One region of the Streptomyces sp. NPDC002602 genome, then DNA from elsewhere that is predicted to be linked to it. Evidence: predicted binding sites of a transcription regulator. Region 1 holds the regulator's gene; the other holds the start of a gene.
The links. Region 1 encodes HrcA, which represses chaperone genes, less so after heat shock. Its sites were predicted from a motif close to TTNGCACTCNGNNNNNCNGAGTGCNAA; they were not measured.
Positions count from the first base shown of each region.

Region 2: groES (co-chaperone GroES) is a predicted target of HrcA. The motif match lies at 1,652-1,678, and genes of this name have one in related genera.

Region 1 is NZ_JBIAQX010000002.1:500,458-505,505, forward strand. Features, by position in the region: gene ACFYW3_RS07670 (nitronate monooxygenase) at 1-63, opposite strand, end outside; gene dnaJ (molecular chaperone DnaJ) at 233-1,369, opposite strand; gene hrcA (heat-inducible transcriptional repressor HrcA) at 1,370-2,386, opposite strand; gene ACFYW3_RS07685 (MBL fold metallo-hydrolase) at 2,549-3,280, shown strand; gene ACFYW3_RS07690 (DUF3097 domain-containing protein) at 3,308-4,105, shown strand; gene hemW (radical SAM family heme chaperone HemW) at 4,300-5,048, opposite strand, start outside.
Region 2 is NZ_JBIAQX010000003.1:597,245-602,292, reverse strand. Features, by position in the region: gene ACFYW3_RS12045 (sensor histidine kinase) at 1-220, opposite strand, end outside; gene ACFYW3_RS12040 (response regulator transcription factor) at 213-893, opposite strand; gene ACFYW3_RS12035 (hypothetical protein) at 1,003-1,500, opposite strand; gene groES (co-chaperone GroES) at 1,822-2,130, shown strand; gene groL (chaperonin GroEL) at 2,276-3,904, shown strand; gene ACFYW3_RS12020 (ester cyclase) at 4,033-4,734, opposite strand; gene ACFYW3_RS12015 (SDR family oxidoreductase) at 4,855-5,048, opposite strand, start outside.

The sequences.
Region 1 (5,048 bases):
GCCGCCCGCCATGGGCGCCTGCACGATCGGGTAAGGGGTGAGACCGTTCGGCGAGGAGGACATGGACTGCATCGTGCCACGTCCCCGCGCACCGGGCCGAATCATCGCATTCGCCTGGCATAGTCCGCCTGCGAAGTCGCTCGACCCCGTGTCGCACCCCGCCCCGCACGGCATCGAGCCCGACCCGGGACATCCCCGGATCGGGCTCGTGCGAGAGGGTGCGTGCGGCCGGTCAGCGGCCGTTGAACGCGTCCTTCAGGCGGCTGAACAGGCCCTGCTGGCCCGGCGCGAACTGGCCCATCGGCCGCTCCTCGCCGCGCAGCTTCGCGAGCTGGCGCAGCAGGTCCTCCTGCTGGGCGTCCAGCTTGCCGGGGGTGGTGACCTCGACGTGGACGATCAGGTCGCCGCGCCCGCCGCCGCGCAGGTGCGTGACGCCGCGCCCGTGCAGCGGGATCGCCTGCCCGGAGCCGGTGCCGGGCCGGATGTCGATCTCCTCCAGGCCGTCGAGCGTCTCCAGCGGGCATTTGGTGCCCAGGGCCGCCGCCGTCATGGGGAGGGTGACCGTGCAGTGCAGGTCGTCCCCGCGCCGTTGGAAGGTCGGGTGCGGCAGCTCGTGGATCTCCACGTACAGGTCGCCGGCGGGGCCGCCGCCGGGGCCGACCTCGCCCTCGCCCGCGAGCTGGATGCGGGTGCCGTTCTCGACACCGGCGGGGATCTTGACCGTGAGGCTGCGGCGGGACCGCACCCGTCCGTCGCCCGCGCACTCGGGGCACGGGGTGGGGACCACGGTGCCGAAGCCCTGGCACTGCGGGCAGGGCCGCGAGGTCATGACCTGGCCCAGGAAGGACCGGGTGACCTGCGAGACCTCACCGCGACCGCGACACATGTCACACGTCTGCGCCGAGGTGCCGGGGGCGGCGCCCTCACCGGAGCAGGTCGTGCAGACCACGGCCGTGTCGACCTGGATGTCCTTGGTCGTCCCGAAGGCCGCCTCGTCCAGTTCCAGGTCGAGGCGGATCATGGCGTCCTGGCCTCGGCGGGTCCGCGAGCGCGGTCCGCGCTGCTGGGACTGACCGAAGAAGGCGTCCATGATGTCGGAGAAGTTGCCGAAGCCACCCGCCCCGAATCCGCCCGCGCCGCCGCCGCCCGAGGAGGACAGCGGGTCGCCGCCGAGGTCGTAGACCTGCTTCTTCTGCGGGTCCGAGAGCACCTCGTAGGCCGCGTTGATCTCCTTGAAGCGCTCCTGCGTCTTCGGATCCGGATTCACGTCCGGGTGGAGTTCGCGGGCGAGGCGACGGAAGGCCTTCTTGATCTCGTCCTGCGATGCGTCGCGGCGCACGCCGAGAACGGCGTAGTAGTCCGTGGCCACTTACGACTCCGCCAGGATCTGTCCGACGTAACGTGCCACTGCGCGTACCGCTCCCATCGTTCCGGGGTAGTCCATGCGGGTCGGTCCGACCACGCCGAGTTTGGCGACTGCTTCGCCGCCCGAACCGTAGCCGACCGAGACGACGGACGTGGAGTTCAGTCCCTCGTAGGCATTCTCATGCCCGATCTTCACGGCCATCCCCGACTCGTTGGCCTCGCCCAGCAGCTTGAGGAGCACGACCTGCTCCTCCAGCGCTTCGAGCACCGGCCTGATCGTCAGGGGAAAGTCATGTCCGAACCGTGTGAGGTTGGCGGTGCCGCCGATCATCAGCCGCTCCTCCGCCTCCTCCACGAGCGTTTCGAGAAGGGTGTCGAGGACGGCCTTGACCGTCGCCCGGTCCTCGGTCTCGAAGGACTCCGGAAGGTCCTGTACCAGCGGCGGCACGTCGGTGAACCGACGGCCGACCACCCGGCTGTTGAGCCGCGCCCGCAGATCGGCGAGCGAGGTCTCCCCGAAGGGCGTCTGGCAGTCGACCAGCCGCTGCTCGACCCGCCCGGTGTCCGTGATCAACACGAGCATCAGGCGCGCGGGCGCCAACGACAGCAGCTCGACGTGCCGGACGGTGGAACGGGTCAGCGACGGGTACTGCACCACGGCGACCTGCCGGGTGAGCTGCGCGAGCAGCCGCACGGTGCGCCCCACGACGTCGTCGAGGTCGACGGCGCCGTCGAGGAAGTTCTGGATGGCCCGCCGCTCCGGCGTGGACAGCGGTTTGACCCCCGCCAGCTTGTCCACGAAGAGCCGGTAACCCTTGTCGGTGGGGATCCGACCGGCACTGGTGTGGGGTTGGGCGATGTAGCCCTCGTCCTCCAGCAGCGCCATGTCGTTGCGCACGGTGGCGGGCGAGACGCCGAGCCGGTGCCGCTCGGTGAGCGCCTTGGAGCCGACCGGCTCCTCCGTCCCGACGTAGTCCTGGACGATGGCGCGCAGCACCTCGAGCCTGCGTTCACTGAGCATCGCGCACACCTCCGGATGCGGTCGGTCTTCTTCGGTCGTCGTTCGGTCCCGTTGCGGGCCTTGTTGGCACTCTGCACATTCGAGTGCCAGAGATCCCCCGGTCAGTGTACGGCCGGGTGGTACGCGGGAGGCAAGGGCGGCCCGCCAGGGTAGCGTCACCGCATGGACGTGCAATGGGAAGAGGCGGGCTGGGAACGGCTGACCGGGCGGGTCGGACGGCGTCGTCTGCCGGTGTGGGACTGCACCGTGGGGCTGGTGGTGGGCGACGATTCGGTTCTTCTCGTCGATCCCGGTTCGTGCGTGCGCGAGGGTGCGCGGGTGCGGGCCGAGGCGGAGCGGCTGACCGGCCGGCACGTGACCCATATCGCATTCACGCACGGACATTTCGACCACGTACTGGGCGGCTCCGCCTTCACGGGCGCCGAGTTCCACGGCGCGGTCGGCCTGGACAAGGTGCTGTCGACGCCCACCGGCCGCGAGGAACTGCGGCACAGCGCGACCGCGCACGGCCTGGACGCGGCGGAGGCCGCGGAGGCCGCCGACCTGGTCGTGGCGCCGGGGCACCCGGTGTCGGGCGAACGGACGCTGGACCTGGGCGCCGTACAGGTGCTGCTCGCGAACCTCGGACCCGCGCACTCCCAGCACGACCTGGCGGTCTTCGTCCCGGGCGAACGGGAGGTCGTCTTCTGCGGGGACCTGGTCGAGGAGTCGGGCGAACCCCAGGCCGGCTCGGACGCGGTGCCCGGACAGTGGCCGGCGGCCCTGGACCGGCTGCTCTCGCTGGGCGGCGACGACGCACTGTACGTGCCGGGTCACGGAGCGGTGGTCGACGCGACCTTCGTCCGTGCGCAACGCGACACACTGGCAACGAGGTTCGGCGTGTCGAGGGCGTGAGCCCGGGCTCTCTCGTACGGTCGCCGGATGCGTGAGTACTCCCCCGACCTGACCCCGCCGTGGAAGCGCGCCAAGGCCGTGCCCGAGGTGCCGGCGGACCGCGACCTGGTCGTCGAGGTGGCCGGTACGGACTTCTGCGGGGCGGTGGTGGCCTGCGAGGCCGGCACGGTGACCCTGGAGGACCGCTTCGGCAAGCGGCGGGTGTTCCCGCTGGAGCCCCGCGGCTTCCTGCTGGACGGGGCGGTGGTCACCCTGACCCGTCCGTCCCGCGCCCCGGCCGCCCCGGCCCGTACGGCCTCGGGCTCGCTCGCCGTCCCCGGGGCCCGGGCCCGGGTGGCCCGGGCGGGCCGGATCTACGTCGAGGGCCGCCACGACGCCGAGCTGGTGGAGCGGGTCTGGGGCGACGACCTGCGCATCGAGGGCGTGGTCGTGGAGTACCTGGAGGGCATCGACGACCTGCCGACGATCGTGGCGGACTTCGCGCCGGCCGCGGACGCCCGGCTGGGGGTCCTGGTGGACCACCTGGTGCCGGGTTCGAAGGAGTCGCGGATCGCCGCCGAGGTCACCTCTCCGCACGTCCTGATCGTGGGCCATCCCTACGTGGACGTCTGGCAGGCGGTGAAACCGTCCGCCCTGGGCATCGCGGCCTGGCCGGTGATCCCGCGCGGGGAGGACTGGAAGACGGGCGTCTGCCGGGCGCTGGGCTGGCCGCCGAACACGGGCGCCGCCTGGCAGCACATCCTGTCCAGGGTGACCTCGTACCGCGACCTGGAGCCGACCCTGCTGGGCGCGGTGGAGCACCTGATCGACCACGTCACCGCCTGACGGGGCTCGGCCGGATCCGAAGAAGCCGGCCTAAGGGCTGTCCCGCAATCCCTGGCGGGCGCACGACGCCGGCCACGGCACCTCGCCGCGTTGTCGGAACACCCGAATACGCCCGGTATGAGGACGTCCCTCCGCCTTGCGATGCACCGCGTCCGACGCCGTGCGCTGATCCACCAGGGATTGCGGGACAGCCCTTAGTCCACCAGGTCGCGGACGACCGCGTCGGCCAGCAGCCGCCCCCGCAGGGTCAGCACGGCGTTCCCGGCCTCGTACGGGCCGGGGGCCAGCAGTCCGTCCGCCAGGGCGCGTCGGGACGACGCCAGGCCCGCGGGGGCCAGCAGCGACAGCGGAACGCCGTCCACGAGCCGCAGCTCCAGCAGGATCCGCTCGACGCGCCGGTCCTCGTCCGACAGGAGTTCGCGGCCCGCGCCCGGGGAACGGCCCTCGGCCAGCGCCGCGGCGTAGGCGCCGGGGTGCTTCACGTTCCACCAGCGCACCCCGCCCACGTGCGAGTGGGCGCCGGGGCCGGCCCCCCACCAGTCGGCGCCGCGCCAGTACAGCTCGTTGTGCAGGCAGCGCCCGGCCTCGGAGGTCGCCCAGTTCGACACCTCGTACCAGGAGTAGCCGGCCTCGGCCATCACCGAGTCGGCGATCAGGTACCGGTCGGCGTGCACGTCGTCGTCCGTCATCGGGACCTCGCCGCGACGGATCCGGCGGGCCAGCTGCGTGCCCTCCTCCACGATCAGCGCGTAGGCGCTGACGTGGTCCGGACCGGCCCCCAGCGCGGCGGCCAGCGTGGCCCGCCAGTCCTCGTCGGACTCGCCGGGCGTGCCGTAGATCAGGTCGAGGTTCACGTGCTCGAAGCCGGCCGCCCGCGCCTCCGCCACGCACGCCTCGGGGCGTCCGGGCGTGTGGGTGCGGTCGAGCACCTTCAGGACGTGCT
Region 2 (5,048 bases), on a different contig from region 1:
CCACCCCGCCCTCGGGTGCGGCCAGTCGGCCGCCGGGCGGCAGGGTCCGGGTGTCGAGCTGCGCGACGACCTTCCGTGCGGCCAGCTCCGTGCGCCCGGTGGTGTTGTCGAGCAGGTTGGCCCGCAGCAGCGTGTAGAGCCACAGCCCGCCGGCGCCGAGCACCGCGGCCATGGCGAGGGCGGCGGCCGCGGCAGCCCTCGCCCGGAGGGTCCTAACCACCGTCGGGTGCCATCCGGTAGCCGGTCCCGTGCACGGTGAGGATCGAGCGGCGCCCGAACGGCGCGTCGATCTTCCGGCGCAGCGAGGACACGTACACCTCGACGATGTTCGGGTCGATGGCGTGCGGGACGTCCCAGACCTCGTCGAGGATGTCCTGCTTGGCGACCGCCCGGCCCGGCTGCTGCATCAGGCAGGCGAGCACGCCGAGCTCGCGCGCGGTGAGTTCGATGTCCCGCTCGCCGCGCCGGCAGCGGCGACCGGACGGATCCAGGACGAGATCGCCGGCCCGCAGGACGCCGACCCGCGGGGTGGCGGCGCGGCGGGCGAGCGCGCGCAGCCGCGCGGCCAGCACGACGAACGAGAACGGCTTGGTGAGGTAGTCGTCGGCGCCCGCGTCGAGCCCGTCGGCCTCGTCGTGCTCGCCGTCCTTGGCGGTCAGCATCAGCACGGGCGTGCGGTCGCCGTGGGCGCGCATGCGGGTGCAGATCTCGTGGCCGCCGAGGCCGGGGAGCATCAGGTCGAGGAGCACGGCGTCGTACGGCCCGCCGGTGAGCGCCAGGTCGAGGCCGCGGTGTCCGTCGTGGGCGACCTCGACCCAGTGCCCGTCGGCGGACAGGCCGAGCCGCAGGGACTCGGCCAGCCCCTCTTCGTCTTCGACCACCAGGATGCGCACGGCCCAAGCGTCACATATCGGTCGCCGGAGCCGATGTCGGGCCCGGAGCCCGGAGCCCGGAGCCCGGAGCGCGGGGCCCGACCCGACACGAGGTCGCGTCGCGCGGACCTCAGACGGCCGGCGTCGGCGCGGTCGCGGAACCGGGCCGGACCTCCGGGCCGCGACGGGCGGTGCGGGCGAGGGTGCGGAGGTTCCAGAGGCCGAAGCCGAGGACGATCAGGCCGGTGACGCCGGGGACGACCGACTTCTTCAGGTCCCGGGATACGGCGCCCGTCGCGTCCGGACCGTCGACGAGGGCCTTGACCGGCTCGGTCGGGGCCTTGTCGAAGGTGGTGTCGACGGCCAGGTCGGCGATGGTGAAGGAGTTGTCCGCGGCGGTGAAGGAGCCGCTGCACAGGACGGAGCGCTTGCCGCTGTCCGGGTCGTAGAGCTTGCAGGAGCGTGCGGTGAAGGAGCCCTCGACGCCCGTCAACTGGGTCGCCATGCGCGGGATGACGAAACCGGTGAGGAGCAGGCCGCCGACGAGGGCGGTCAGGATGGCGAAGGAGCGCTTGAAGCCGGCGGCGCGTATCGCCGCGCCCCAGCCCACCCCCGTGGTGTTGTTCATGGTCGGCACCTTAACGCCCGCCGAACGCCTGCCCGAAGGAGCGAGTCGGGTGACTTCCGAGGGGGTCGGGCGCAAGGGCCCCGCCCCCCCCGCGCACAGGGCCGGCCCGTCCCCGGCGGCCGGCTCGAAGCGCGCCTCGCCGGGAGGCAAATTGGCACTCCGCTTGACCGAGTGCTAATCGCCGGAATAGTGTCGCACCTGGCACTCGCCCCTGGTGAGTGCCAACACAGCGACAGGCAGGTCCGGCACCCGCGACGACGGATCGACCTGGTCGCCACCTCAGACAGTTAACCCCGGATCTCCGAAGGGGGAGGTCGGATCGTGACGACCACCAGCTCCAAGGTTGCCATCAAGCCGCTCGAGGACCGCATCGTGGTCCAGCCGCTCGACGCCGAGCAGACCACGGCTTCCGGCCTGGTCATCCCGGACACCGCGAAGGAGAAGCCCCAGGAGGGCGTCGTCCTCGCGGTCGGTCCGGGTCGCTTCGAGGACGGCCAGCGTCTCCCGCTGGACGTCAGCGTCGGCGACATCGTGCTGTACAGCAAGTACGGCGGCACCGAAGTGAAGTACAGCGGCGAGGAGTACCTCGTCCTCTCGGCTCGCGACGTACTCGCGATCGTCGAGAAGTAAGTCGAACGAAGCAGGCAAGAGGAGCGATCCTCTTCCTCTTCACCAGTTTTGCTTTGAGCTGCGCCCCTGGTCACCCCGCTGATTGCCGGGCGGCGAGGGGCGCAGTTCGTTGAACCCGAGTTATCGAGAGGGCTGAACCGCTTCCATGCCGAAGATTCTGAAGTTCGACGAGGACGCCCGTCGTGCCCTTGAGCGCGGCGTCAACAAGCTTGCCGACACGGTCAAGGTGACGATCGGCCCCAAGGGCCGCAACGTCGTCATCGACAAGAAGTTCGGCGCCCCCACCATCACCAACGACGGTGTCACCATCGCCCGCGAGGTCGAGCTGGACGACCCGTACGAGAACCTGGGCGCGCAGCTCGTGAAGGAGGTGGCGACCAAGACCAACGACATCGCGGGTGACGGCACCACCACCGCCACCGTGCTGGCCCAGGCGCTGGTCCGCGAAGGTCTGCGCAACGTCGCCGCCGGCGCCTCCCCGGCCGCCCTGAAGAAGGGCATCGACGCCGCCGTCAAGGCCGTGTCCGAGGAGCTCCTCGCGACCGCGCGTCCGATCGAGGACAAGTCCGACATCGCCGCCGTGGCCGCGCTCTCCGCGCAGGACACCCAGGTCGGCGAGCTCATCGCCGAGGCGATGGACAAGGTCGGCAAGGACGGTGTCATCACCGTCGAGGAGTCCAACACCTTCGGCCTGGAGCTGGAGTTCACCGAGGGCATGGCCTTCGACAAGGGCTACCTCTCGCCGTACATGGTCTCCGACCAGGAGCGTATGGAGGCCGTCCTCGACGACCCGTACATCCTGATCAACCAGGGCAAGATCTCCTCCATCCAGGACCTCCTGCCGCTGCTGGAGAAGGTCATCCAGGCCGGCGCCTCGAAGCCGCTGCTGATCATCGCCGAGGACGTCGAGGGCGAGGCGCTCTCCACCCTCGTCGTCAACAAGATCCGCGGCACCTTCAACGCGGTCGCCGTCAAGGCCCCCGGCTTCGGTGACCGTCGCAAGGCGATGCTCCAGGACATGGCCACCCTCACCGGTGCCACCGTCATCGCCGAGGAGGTCGGCCTCAAGCTCGACCAGGCCGGTCTGGACGTACTGGGCACCGCGCGCCGCGTGACCATCTCCAAGGACGACACCACCATCGTCGACGGTGGCGGCAGCTCCGAAGAGGTCCTCGGCCGCGTCAACCAGATCAAGGCCGAGATCGAGTCCACCGACTCGGACTGGGACCGCGAGAAGCTGCAGGAGCGCCTGGCGAAGCTCGCCGGTGGCGTCTGCGTCATCAAGGTCGGCGCCGCCACCGAGGTGGAGCTCAAGGAGAAGAAGCACCGCCTCGAGGACGCCATCTCGGCGACCCGCGCCGCGGTCGAGGAGGGCATCGTCTCCGGCGGTGGCTCCGCCCTCGTCCACGCCGTGAAGGTGCTCGAGGGCAACCTCGGCCTCTCCGGCGACGAGGCCACCGGTGTCTCCGTGGTCCGCCGCGCCGCCGTCGAGCCGCTCCGCTGGATCGCCGAGAACGCCGGCCTCGAGGGCTACGTCATCACGGCGAAGGTGGCCGAGCTCGACAAGGGCCAGGGCTTCAACGCCGCCACCGGCGAGTACGGCGACCTGGTCAAGGCCGGCGTCATCGACCCGGTCAAGGTCACCCGCTCCGCGCTGGAGAACGCCGCTTCCATCGCCTCGCTGCTGCTCACGACCGAGACCCTGGTCGTCGAGAAGCCGGCCGAGGAAGAGGGCGACGCCGGTCACGGCCACGGTCACGGCCACAGCCACTGAGGTTGAGCCGCAGGGCGCCCGCCGCTTCGGCGGGTCCCCGCTGATCCGAGGGAAGGCCCCGGTCACCACCGCCCAGCGGTGGTGACCGGGGCCTTCCCCGTGTCCGGGTCCTTCCGGCTTCGGACGGCCTACGAGGCGTCCGTCATGCCCATCTGCCGCATGAGCCCCGGCGCGTCGTAGTACCACCAGCCCTCCGCCACCTGGCCGTTCTCGATGCGGAAGGTGGTGCAGCCCGACATCGTGACGTCCTTCCCGGTCGGCGGGACGCCCATGAACTCGCCCTTCTGGGTGCCGGTCCAGGTCCACAGCGTGGAGACGCAGTCGCCCTCGGCGATCTGACGGTGCAGGTCGAACGAGAAGTCGAACGCGTCGCGCCACATGCCCATCGTCCGCTTCATGCCCTGCCGACCGTCGCCCGTGCCGGGCGCCGCCATGATGTCGTGGTCGACGTAGTCGGCCGCGACGCACTCGTCGACGACCGCGAAATCACCCTTCTCCGCGACGTCCTCGAAGATCCGGTTCACGACGAGCTTGTCGAGGTACTCGTTGCGGACCACGTCCAGGTTCATGAACTTCGGCATGCCCTCGCAGAGGGCCACCATCTCCTGGAACATCCCGTCCGTCTCCGGGAGTCGGGAGTTCCTCATGGCGTCCTCGTACGAGGGGAACTCGACGAGGTCGAGGTAGTGCGTCCGCGCTTCGCGGTCCCGGCCGATCATGGTGTGCGTGACCGTGCGACGACCGCTCGCCCGCTGCGCCCAGCGGTCGATGAGGTCGTTCATCTCCTCGAACCGCGTGGTTTCGTAATCGATTACCTGTACGAATGTCATGGCGTCGCCTCCCGCACTGGATGGGACAGGTCCAGTTTAGGGAGATTTCACCCGTTTGGTGGGTTTGGTTGGTTCAGATGTGTCCCGTCGAGGCGGCCGTCCACGTCACCGCGGGCCGTGCTACTGCGGGCCGTACTTGCGACCCGTACGGGAGGACATGCCGCCGAGCAGCCCGCGCGGAGTCAGCTTCACCACGCCCATCAGCGCCTTGTAGCGGGGATCCGGGATCGAGACGGTCTTGCCGCGCGCCAGGTCGGCCAGCGCCGAGGCCACCAGCTTGTCGGCGTCCAGCCAGAGCCAGCCCGGGATGTTGT